2 linked regions of the Hymenobacter swuensis DY53 genome follow. The protein of the gene in region 1 binds, or shares a complex with, the protein of each later gene. Links are inferred from orthologs where the notes say so. Each region holds a gene or a part of one and is shown on either strand. Other genes may lie near its edges.

The links. The genes of interacting proteins can lie anywhere in the genome.
Region 2: the proteins of hslV (region 1) and hslU are in contact, whole or in part, in a solved structure (PDB 1G4A), measured with the Escherichia coli proteins. The link is inferred for Hymenobacter swuensis DY53 from one-to-one orthologs.

Annotation. Positions count from the first base shown.
Region 1 is NZ_CP007145.1:3,316,925-3,322,714, forward strand. Bases 1,475-4,191 are described here. They hold hslV (ATP-dependent protease subunit HslV), read right to left. Parts: upstream 3,243-4,191; coding sequence 2,706-3,242; downstream 1,475-2,705. Other genes in these bases: HSW_RS15475 (fatty acid desaturase), read left to right, coding at 1,475-1,513; HSW_RS15480 (deoxyhypusine synthase family protein), read right to left, coding at 1,589-2,560; HSW_RS15490 (TonB-dependent receptor), read right to left, coding at 3,415-4,191. Also shown: HSW_RS22975 (DUF3667 domain-containing protein), read left to right, coding at 1-401; more of HSW_RS15475, read left to right, coding at 608-1,474; more of HSW_RS15490, read right to left, coding at 4,192-5,790. UniProt on the Escherichia coli protein: Protease subunit of a proteasome-like degradation complex believed to be a general protein degrading machinery. The complex has been shown to be involved in the specific degradation of heat shock induced transcription factors such as RpoH and SulA.
Region 2 is NZ_CP007145.1:3,601,463-3,605,951, forward strand. What follows is about bases 1,537-4,489. They hold hslU (ATP-dependent protease ATPase subunit HslU), read right to left. Parts: upstream 3,745-4,489; coding sequence 2,329-3,744; downstream 1,537-2,328. Other genes in these bases: HSW_RS16680 (SDR family NAD(P)-dependent oxidoreductase), read right to left, coding at 1,537-2,271; porQ (type IX secretion system protein PorQ), read right to left, coding at 3,837-4,489. Outside these bases: HSW_RS16675 (RagB/SusD family nutrient uptake outer membrane protein), read left to right, coding at 1-1,423; more of HSW_RS16680, read right to left, coding at 1,477-1,536. UniProt on the Escherichia coli protein: ATPase subunit of a proteasome-like degradation complex; this subunit has chaperone activity. The binding of ATP and its subsequent hydrolysis by HslU are essential for unfolding of protein substrates subsequently hydrolyzed by HslV.

The sequences.
Region 1 (5,790 bases):
TTCTGCGGCGCGGCGGTTACAACTACGCCGAGTGCCTCATCATTGCCGCCTTCATCACGGCCATCAACAACTTCCTCACCCTGCTGCTGCTGCCTGTCACGTACGTCTACAGCGGCACACCCCAAATTCAGACGTTCACCTTCTACGCGCTGCTGCTGGTGATTGGGTACGCCTCGTGGGCCTACGGCAGCCTGCTGAACCACACGGCCCTGGGCTGGCTGAGCCGCCTCTGGCGCGGCTTCCTGACGTTCATGCTGGGCTACCTTATGCTCAGCCTGGTGGGTGTCGTGGTAGTGTTTGCCCTGAACTGGTCCAGCATCAAGCATTCGGTGCAGCAGCAGGCGCAGGCCAAACAGGAGCAGCAGCGCAACGCCGCCGCCACCCCACCCGCTGCTCGGTAGCAGTAAGCGCCACCGCTTGCGCAGCACCCACAAGAAAGCCCGCCGCTGACACTCAGCGGCGGGCTTTCTTGTGGGTACCCCACCGTATTCCAGAGTTGGAAAATCCAGTTTACCAACTATACTCGGTTAGCGTAACATTGCAAGAACCGGCTTGGTGCTTATCTTGTGATATTGGTTGTAACAGCCTTATGTATCACGCTATTTCTATGCAAAATTCTACTAACCTGGTAGCGCCCGGCGACCAAATTGTACCGGGCTGGCTGAAAACCTTCTGGCTATACTTCATGCTAACCTCGGCCCTGATTTGGGGGTGGTCGAGTTTATCGGGGCCGCGGAGCGCGGCGTCGGTGGTGCTTACGGTGGTAACGGTTGGGTTGGGTCACTCTATCGGGCTGCACCGGGGCATCATTCACCGGTCGTACCGATGCAGCCGGGTAGTCCGCGGGACGCTGGCCTACCTGTTTGTGCACAGCGGCCTGGGCGGTCCGCTTTCCTGGATCCGGGTGCACTACTTTCGGGATTATTGGCAAAACCGCCTCGATTGCCCCGCATTCTTCCGCTACGACCACTCTATTGGGCGGGATTATTACTGGAACCTGCACTTTTCCCTGCAGCCGGCGGATATTGGACAGTATGAAATTCCAGCGGAGGATCTGCACGATCCTTGGTTGGCGTTTCTGGAAAAAACCTGGTACCTACATGTGCTGGCGGCGGCTGGCCTCATCTGGGCAGTATTCGGTTTTGAAGCCATGATTGTGTGCGTACCGCTGCGCATCAGTATCACTATCCTGGGACATTGGCTTGTCGGCTTCATCTCGCACAAATACGGCTATGCTCGTTATGATATTGACGATGCTACCGAGCACGGCTACAACAACTGGGTATTGGGGGCGCTTTCCTTTGGGGAAGGATTTCATAACAACCACCATGCTCATCCTAGCTCCGCCAAAATGAGCTCAACATGGTACGAACTGGATATGGGCTGGTACCTGGTCGCCATACTACGAGCCCTTGGCTTGGTATGGGACGTGCAGGTACAAGGCCGAACCCCAACCAAACGCGACCGGGCAAAGCCCCGGCTATTCCGTTGGCACTGGCCCTGGCAGGATTAATATTCTCTCCCGAAACACAAAAAGCCCGCCGCTGACGTCAGCGGCGGGCTTTTTATATGCGTTGCTAAGCGGCAATTACTGCCCCAGTACCATGGCAAATACCAGCGGGGCTACGATGGTAGCATCCGACTCGATGATGAACTTGGGCGTGTCCTGGCCCAGCTTGCCCCAGGTGATTTTCTCATTGGGCACGGCACCGGAGTACGAACCATACGAAGTCGTCGAGTCCGAAATCTGGCAGAAATAGCCCCACAGCGGCACCGAGGTGCGGCCTAGGTCCTGGTGCAGCATGGGCACCACGCAGATGGGGAAGTCGCCGGCAATGCCGCCGCCAATCTGGAAAAAGCCCACAGGGCTGGCTTCGGTGGCCTGCTCAGTGTACCAGCCGGCCAGGTAAATCATGTACTCAATGCCGGTGCGCACGGTGTGCACGTTCTTGATGTCGCCGCTGATGACGTGGCCGGCGAAGATGTTACCCAGCGTGCTGTCTTCCCAACCGGGGCAGATGATGGGCAGGTTTTTCTCGGCGGCGGCCAGCATCCAGCTGTCCTTGGGGTCAATCTGGTAGTATTGCTCCAGCTCGCCCGACTTCAGGATCTGGTAGAAGAACTCGTGGGGGAAGTACTGCTCGCCGGCCTTATCGGCCTTTTCCCAGAACTTCAGTACCGAGTGCTCCAGGCGGCGCATGGCTTCTTCCTCGGGGATGCAGGTGTCGGTTACACGGTTCATGTGGCGCTCCAGCAGGGCCTGCTCGTCGGCGGGCGTCAGGTCGCGGTAGTTGGGCACCCGCTCGTAGAAGTCGTGGGCCACCAGGTTGAAAATGTCCTCCTCCAGGTTGGCACCCGTGCAGCTGATGATCTGCACCTTATCCTGGCGGATCAGCTCGGCCAGCTGGATGCCCATTTCGGCGGTGCTCATAGCCCCGGCCAGGGTAATCATCATCTTGCCACCATCGGCCAGGTGCTTATTGTAGCCTTCAGCGGCATCAATAAGGGCAGCAGCGTTGAAGTGGCGGTAGTGGTGCTTGAGGAAGTTGGTGATTTGCATGGGTTGGGTGGTTTATGTTGTTCTTCGGGTCATGCTGAGCCTGTCGAAGCATCTCAGGTGCTGATGCTGGATTACTATTCTTGTTTCAGCACCCGAGATACTTCGGCAAGCTCAGCATGACGTTCTTTTCTTACTTTCTACCAGCCTATACCGGCTCCTCAATCATGAGGTTGTGGTTGGTATAGATGCAGATGTCGGCGGCAATATGCAGGGCTTCTTCCACCATTTGGCGGGCCGTGAGGTGGGGCGCGTGCTTTTTCAGGGCCAGGGCGGCGGCCTGGGCGTACATGGCGCCCGAGCCGATGGCGGCTACATCGGAGTCGGGCTCCAGCACGTCGCCGGTGCCGGCAATGATGAGCAACTCGTCTTTATCGGCCACCACCATCATGGCTTCCAGCTTGCGCAGGTACTGGTCTTTGCGCCATTCCTTGGCCAGCTCGATGGCAGCCCGACGCAGCTGTCCGCCATAGCCGCCCAGCTTCTCCTCAAACTTATCGAGCAGCATAAAGGCATCGGCAGTGGAGCCGGCAAAGCCGGTTACCACTTTGCCATCCTGAAGCTTACGCACTTTGCGCACGTTGCTTTTGGCTACGTGCTTGTCCATGGTGGCCTGGCCGTCGGCCCCGAGGGCAATCTGACCGTTGTGGCGCACGCCCAGCACGGTAGTAGAGCGAATTTTCATATCAGTTGCGGGTTGCGGGTTACCCGTTATCAGTTGCCGGTTGCGGTTTATCAGTTGCCGGTTGTGAGTTGCCTGAATGGAAAGAGAGCCAGTCTGCAGCGCCCAAGGCCCCGCTAACTGACTCCCTATCCTATTGTTCCGGCAACTTGTCACCGGCAACCGGCAACTGATTCTAGAATCGGGCCTGCAATTTAGCAAAGTAAAACCGACCGTTCGAGCCCATCTGTACCGGGTCCCAGGCGCCACCAGTTTCGGTGTTGTTGGGGTTGAAGAACGTGGGGTAGCGGTTGAACAAGTTGGTACTACCCACCGAGAATTGCAGGTGGTCCGTCAGGGCGTAGCTCAGGGTAAGGTCAGTGGTGACGCGGGCCTCGTAGTTCATGTCGTTGCCGTCGAAATCCACCAGCCGCACCTTATCGAAGCGCACAAACCGCAGCAGCGTGCTGAAGCGACCCAGCTGATAGTCGAAGGTGAGGTTGATTTTGGACGGCGGGGCCGAGGCTTTCACGAAGGCCTGTTCCCGGGGGCCGAAGAAGTCATCCTCCCGTCCCGCCAGCCGCCCGGACGTCTGCACCCGGTCGATTTTGAGTTGGTTGATGTTGGCCGCCACCGACGAGTTCAGCCGCCCCTCCCCCAGCTTGGCCGTGTGGTTCAGCACCACATCCAGACCTAAGGACCGAGTATCCACGGCGTTGGCAAAAAACTGGGCCTGGTCCACGTTCAGCGCCGTCAGATCGGGGCCGATAACCGGGTCATCGGCCGAGAACTGGCTGGTGAGTACCACCCGGTCCTTTACCTTGATGTAGTAGCCATCCACCGTCAAACTCAGCGAGGAGCCGATGCGGCTGGTGAGGCCCAGGTTGGCGCTGTTGGAGGTTTCCTGCTTGAGGGCCGGCACGCCCAGCTTCTGGGTTACGGCGCTGTTGTTGCGGGCCAGCAGCACCTCCACTGGGTCGCCGCCGATGAAGTTGGTGAAGGTGGAGTTGAAGTTAATCTGGGCCAGCGAGGGTGCCCGGAAGCCAGTGCTGTAGGTGCCGCGCAGCGTGAGGAACTCGGTGAGGTTGTAGCGGGTGGAGGCCTTGTAGTTGAGCGTACTGCCGAAGTCGGTATAGTGCTCGTAGCGCAGCGCGGCGGCCAGCAGCCACTGCGGCGTCACGCTCAGCTCGGCATCCACGTACGCCCCCACGTTGTCCCGGTCGGCCTTGATGGCGTCACTCGGCTGGTAGCCCGGGAAACCCTGCGACCCACCCGACAGGTTGGGGTCGTAGTTGCGGTAAGAGGCTTCCTCGCCAGCAAACAGCGAGTACCACTCCCGCCGAAACTCGGCCCCGGCAGCCACGTTCAGGCCGTTGAGCACGGTTTTGTAGTTGCGCGTGAGGCCCAGGCTCACCACATCCTGCTGCAACTGGAAGCCCCCGGCGTTAAACGACGTAGGCGAGGCCGCCCCCAACGAGGCATTTAGCGAGTTCTCCACCCCGTACTCGAAGCGGTTGGAGCCGAAGTTGTTGCTCAGGTCCAGGTCCCACTCGCCCAGCTTGGTGCGCAGGCCCACCACCGCCGAAGCGTCCCAGATGTCGCTGGTGATGATGGGGTCGAAGCCGTTGGGGTAGATGGCGGGTACGTTCCGGTCGTCGTCGGCGAAGCGCGTCCAGGCATAGGCGTCGCCGGTGCGCTTGTTGGCCCCGCCAAACACGTAAATGTGGCTGCGTTCCGAAAGGGCAAACTTGGAATTGAGGTAGGCCGACAGGTTCTGCACCTTGGGGTCGCCGTACTCGCGGCGGGCCAAGCCGTCGGGGGCGGGCACGTTGGCGCGCTGGGTGTGCTGGCGCTGGTTGAAGTCGAGGGTGGCATTCACGAAGCTGCCCCGCTCGCCCAGGCCTAGGCCGTAATTCACGTTGGCGTTGAGGTTGCCCCCGTCAAATTTCTGGTCGTCGCGGCGGTACTTGGCGTCGTAGGCGCCGTAGTTGGCACTGGCGGTCAGCTCGTTCACCGAGCTTTTCAGCACGATGTTAATCACGCCGGCAATGGCGTCGGAACCGTACTGGGCGGCCGCGCCATCGCGCAGAATCTCAATCCGCTCGATGCTGGCGGCGGGAATCACGTTCAGGTCGGTGCCGGTGTTGCCGCGCCCGCGGGAGCCAAACAGGTTCACTAGGGCCGACTGGTGCTGACGCTTGCCGTTCACCAGCACCAGGGTCTGGTCGGGCCCGAGGCCGCGCAAGGAGGCCGGGTCCACGTGGTCAGCCCCGTCGGAACCGGTCTGGCGGTTGGAGTTAAACGAAGGGGCCACGAATTGCAGCAGCTGGTTCACGTCGAGCTGGCCGGTCTTGGTGGTCACCTCCCGCAGGTCGATAATGTCCACCGGCGAGGGCGAATCGGTAACGGAGCGGTTCTGGCTGCGCGAGCCCACTACCTGCACGTCGCCGAGGCTGGTGGAGGAATCCGACAAACGCACGCTCACTTCGCCGCCGGTAGCAGCTACTTCCTGCGAGCCGTAGCCGATGGAGCTGATTTGCAGGCGGGGGCTGGCCGTACGGGTTTTCAGGGT
Region 2 (4,489 bases), 280 kb from region 1 along the record:
GCGCCAATTTGTACTGTGCGCACTACTGATGGCCACAGCAACCAGCTGTGATGACGTCCTAGACCAAGATCCACCCGCAGCTTTGACCCAAGAAGATGCGTTTGCTAATGCTGACCGCATCCAAAAGACGGCCATTGGCATGTATGACCAGCTTCAAAATCCGGAGTTCTTGGGTGGCCGTGCGCTGATCTATAGCGACGTTCGCAGTGATGACACCAACCCTGCTTCCTTTTTCGGGGGTATTGGCACGTTCACGGCATTGGCCAATGATCCAACCGTAACCGCCGCTTGGACGGGCGGCTACCGCTCTTTGTACGGTGCCAATTTCTTCCTGCAGGAAATGCCTAAGAACACGGGCAAAGTATCTGCCGAGTTGGAGGCACAATATACTGGTGAGGCAAAATTCATCCGGGCTTTGCTTTATTTCCACTTGGTAAACCTGTTCGCTCAACCGTACAACTTCACGGCCGATGCCTCGCACCCAGGCGTGGTATTGCAGTTGACCGCACCTGATGCCAGCAATGCGTTCGACGCAACTCAGGCTAAGCCTCGTTCTACGGTTCGGGAAGTATACACTCAGATTGAGACTGATCTGAACGACGCTATTGCTAGTTTGCCTGAAACGTATCCTACTCCTTTCGAAAAAACGGCACGGGCTACCAAAGATGCAGCACGTACTCTGTTATCCCGCGTATATCTATACGAGGGTAAGTATAGTGAGGCAGCTGCCCTGGCAGGGACGGTAATCACTGGCGGACGCCATTCATTAGCAGCAACGCCGGCCGTACCATTTACACTTGCTACGTTCCAGAACCCCGAGTCGATTTTCTCGGTAGCCAATAACGTGAGTGACAACCCTAACACCAACAACGCACTTGGCCAGCACTATCGCAGCCGGGCCGGTAGCGGAGACATCAGCGTAAATCCTTACGCGCTGATTCCAGTTGCGCAGTTTCCGGCAGATGACCGTCGCCGTCTGTTGCTGCTCTCGCCAACTGCCATTCCTGGCGCAGCTAACAGCCCGTTAGTGCTGACGCAGAAGTACAAAGAGGCTTCTGCTGACTATGCGCCAATTGCTCGTTACGCAGAAACCTTACTGAACCGTGCCGAAGGTTTGGCGCAGGTGGCAACCGGGATAAGCAGCGAAGCCGTTACGTTGCTCAATCAAGTGCGTGACCGGTCTAAGCCAGCAGCAACTGCTTCCTACACTGTAGCTAGCTTTGCTACGAAACAAGCGCTTATTGATGCTATTCTCCTAGAGCGTCGTCTGGAATTGGCCTTCGAAGGACACCGTTACTACGACCTAATGCGCTACAAGCGTAACTCCAGCCGAGTCACCTACGGTGCCGACAGAGCTATTCTGCCAATTCCATTGGTTGACATCCAGCAGAACCCTAATTTGGTTCAGAACCCCGGTTATTAATCGGAGATCTTCACTAACTAAAAAAGGCCGACTGTTCAGTCGGCCTTTTTTAGTTAGTGAAGATCTATTACACGCAACACTACCGGTTCGTCAGAAGTTATGGGCCGCTGAAGCCACTGAATAATTTGGCTGGCAGCTTTATCAGGTACCACCAAGTTTCTACTTTGCTTTAAGTCTGTAAACTGTTCGGCTTCGCTGAAATTCGCTGTATCCGCCGAGCGGATATGCTCCTGCATGGCCGTATCGAGCACTCCGGGGGAAAGGCTGCGGATGCGGACGTCGGTGCCGCGCAGGTCCTGCTCCTTTTGAGCCGTGCGGGAAATAGCATCGAGAGCGGCTTTGGATGCTGAGTAAGCGGCCCAGCCATCTACGGCACGCTGGGCGGCTCCGCTGCTGATATTAAGGATAGTCCGGGGAACGGTAAAGCTGGCGTATGTGCTCAAGAAAGTGTTCATAAGCATAGCTGGCGCAATCAAGTTCACATCGAACACGAACTCAAAATGCTCGTTGGACAGCTCCCCGATATACCCGATATCCCCCAGCACGCCAGCGTTGTTGATCAGGGTGATACTGACGGCGTCTGGTAACGGAGGAAACACTTTGTGCAGGTTGTTCTGTACGGCCAGCATATCGGAAAGGTCGAGCGGCTGGTGACGGTAACAAGCGTGCTCGATGGTGGCGTGGCGTGATACGCCGATGACTTGGGTATCAGGTTGCTGCAGGAGCGTTTCGGCCAAGGCTTTACCTAAGCCACGGCTGGCTCCGGTAATGATGTAATAATGCATTGCATTTCGGGTAAGATGAGGTAATCTGGAATACGGGATAAAACAAAAAGAGGCAGTATACACTGCCTCTTTTTGTTGCTGATATAGCCCAAAGTGCGCGACAACAGAGTGTGTGACAACTCAGAGAATATACTGACTCAGGTCCCGGTTACGCACCATGTCCCGCAGCCGCTCTTCTACCAGCTCCAGCGTGATGAGAATGTGCGCATTAGGGCCAATGCGGTCCGGTACGTCGAATAGGATGTCGTTCAGCAGGCGGCTCATGACCGTATGCAGCCGGCGCGCCCCGATGTTTTCGACCTCACTGTTGACCTCAAAGGCTATTTCGGCCAGCCGTTCCAACGCGGCATCGTCGAAGGTCAGCACAACGCCTTCCGCCTGCAACAGGGCTTCATACTGTTTGGTGAGGGCGTTTTTGGGGTCTTTCAGGATGCGGAAGAAATCCTCCTTGGTCAGACTCTGCAGTTCCACCCGGATGGGGAAGCGGCCCTGCAGCTCCGGAATCAGATCAGAGGGTTTGGCAACGTGAAAGGCTCCGGCGGCAATAAATAGGATGTGGTCGGTCTGGATGATGCCGTACTTGGTATTCACAGCTGAGCCTTCCACAATGGGCAGCAGGTCACGCTGCACGCCTTCCCGGCTTACGTCGGGGCCACTGCCGCCTTTGCCGCTACGGCTGGCTACCTTATCTATTTCGTCAATGAAGATGATACCGGCGTTTTCGGCCTGCCGGATGGCTTCGTCCTTCACCTCATCCATATCAATGAGCTTGGCGGCTTCCTCGTCGAGCAGGATTTTGCGGGCCTCCGCCACGGTGACTTTGCGCTTGCGGGTCTTCTTGGGCAGCATAGAGCCCAACATATCTTGGATACCGGCCATACTGGCTTCATCCATTCCGCCGGGGCCGCCCATTACGCTGATGCCGGGGCCGCTGGTATGCTGCACCCGGATTTCAATTTTGCGCTCATCCAGCTCCCCGTTGCGGATTTTCTCCCGAAACCGCTCCCGGGTCCGCTCGTTCAACTCGTGGTCAGAGTCGGGCATTTCGCACGGGGCAGCTACCGGAAAGCCCAAGGTCGGCTTGGCAGCCGGCTGGGCCGCGTTGGTTACGGGCGGAATCAGAATATCCAGAATAAGGTCTTCCACGGCCTGGGCGGCCTGCGCTTTCACCTCTTCTTTGCGGCGCAGCTTTACCATATTTACCGACTGCTCCACCAGGTCGCGCACCATGCTTTCCACGTCGCGGCCCACGTAGCCTACTTCGGTGAACTTGGAGGCTTCCACTTTGGTGAATGGGGCCCCGGAAATGCTGGCCAGACGGCGGGCAATTTCGGTTTTACCCACGCCCGTGGAGCCAATCATGAGGATGTTGTTGGGCACAATTTCACGCTGCATGTCGGGAGCAGCATGTAAGCGGCGCCACCGGTTGCGCAGGGCAATAGCCACGTAGCGCTTGGCCTCGTGCTGGCCAATGATATACTTATCGAGCTCGGCCACAATTTGGGCCGGCGTCAGAAACTCAGCGGAATCGAGCATAAGGCAATAGGAAGAAGCAGGCTGTCTGGTATACCGAAGGAATACTACTACGGCCGGATGCTAAAAGTTTGTGTTTCGCCCGCACTGGTGTGCTAAAGCTGTTTTTTGAACAACGAATCGATGTTCCGGGCAATGGTGAAGTAGTTGGCCCCACCCGACGCGTGGTAGCCCGCGTGAGTGTAATCAAGCTGGAACTGACTTACGCGCAGCATCACCCCAAAGGAGAAACCGGCCCCGCCCGCAGTGTTCTCCAGGCGCAGCTCCCGGCGCTGCAAATGGTTGTAGCCCACCCGCACGTTCAGGTTCTTGCTCAGCAGCAGCTCCCCTCCTACCACAAAATGCCGGGCAATTTTATCACCGAGGCTCTTTTTAGGTTTCACCTCTTCTCCATTCTCGTCCAGCTGACCGCGCTGATTCGGGTCGAGGTACACGATATCAAGCTGCTGGAGGTGGTGAGCCGTGAAGGAGAAGCGCAACGGCAGGTGCTCGGGTTTGAAGGACGTACCCAGCTGCACATCCAGCGGCATTGGCTCCCGGTCGGCCCCGTCGTAAGGCTTGAGCTGAATACCAGCGTTGCGGACTACTAATCCTACTGTAAAATCCTGGTCGGGGTGCTTAAAAAGCCCGCCTACATCGGCTAAAGCGGCAAAAGAGTGGTTACCAGCAATACCTGAACCCGCCAGCTTCAGCGTGCCCCCGATGGTAAAGACACCGGTAGTATAGGAGTCGGCAACGCTCAGCGCGT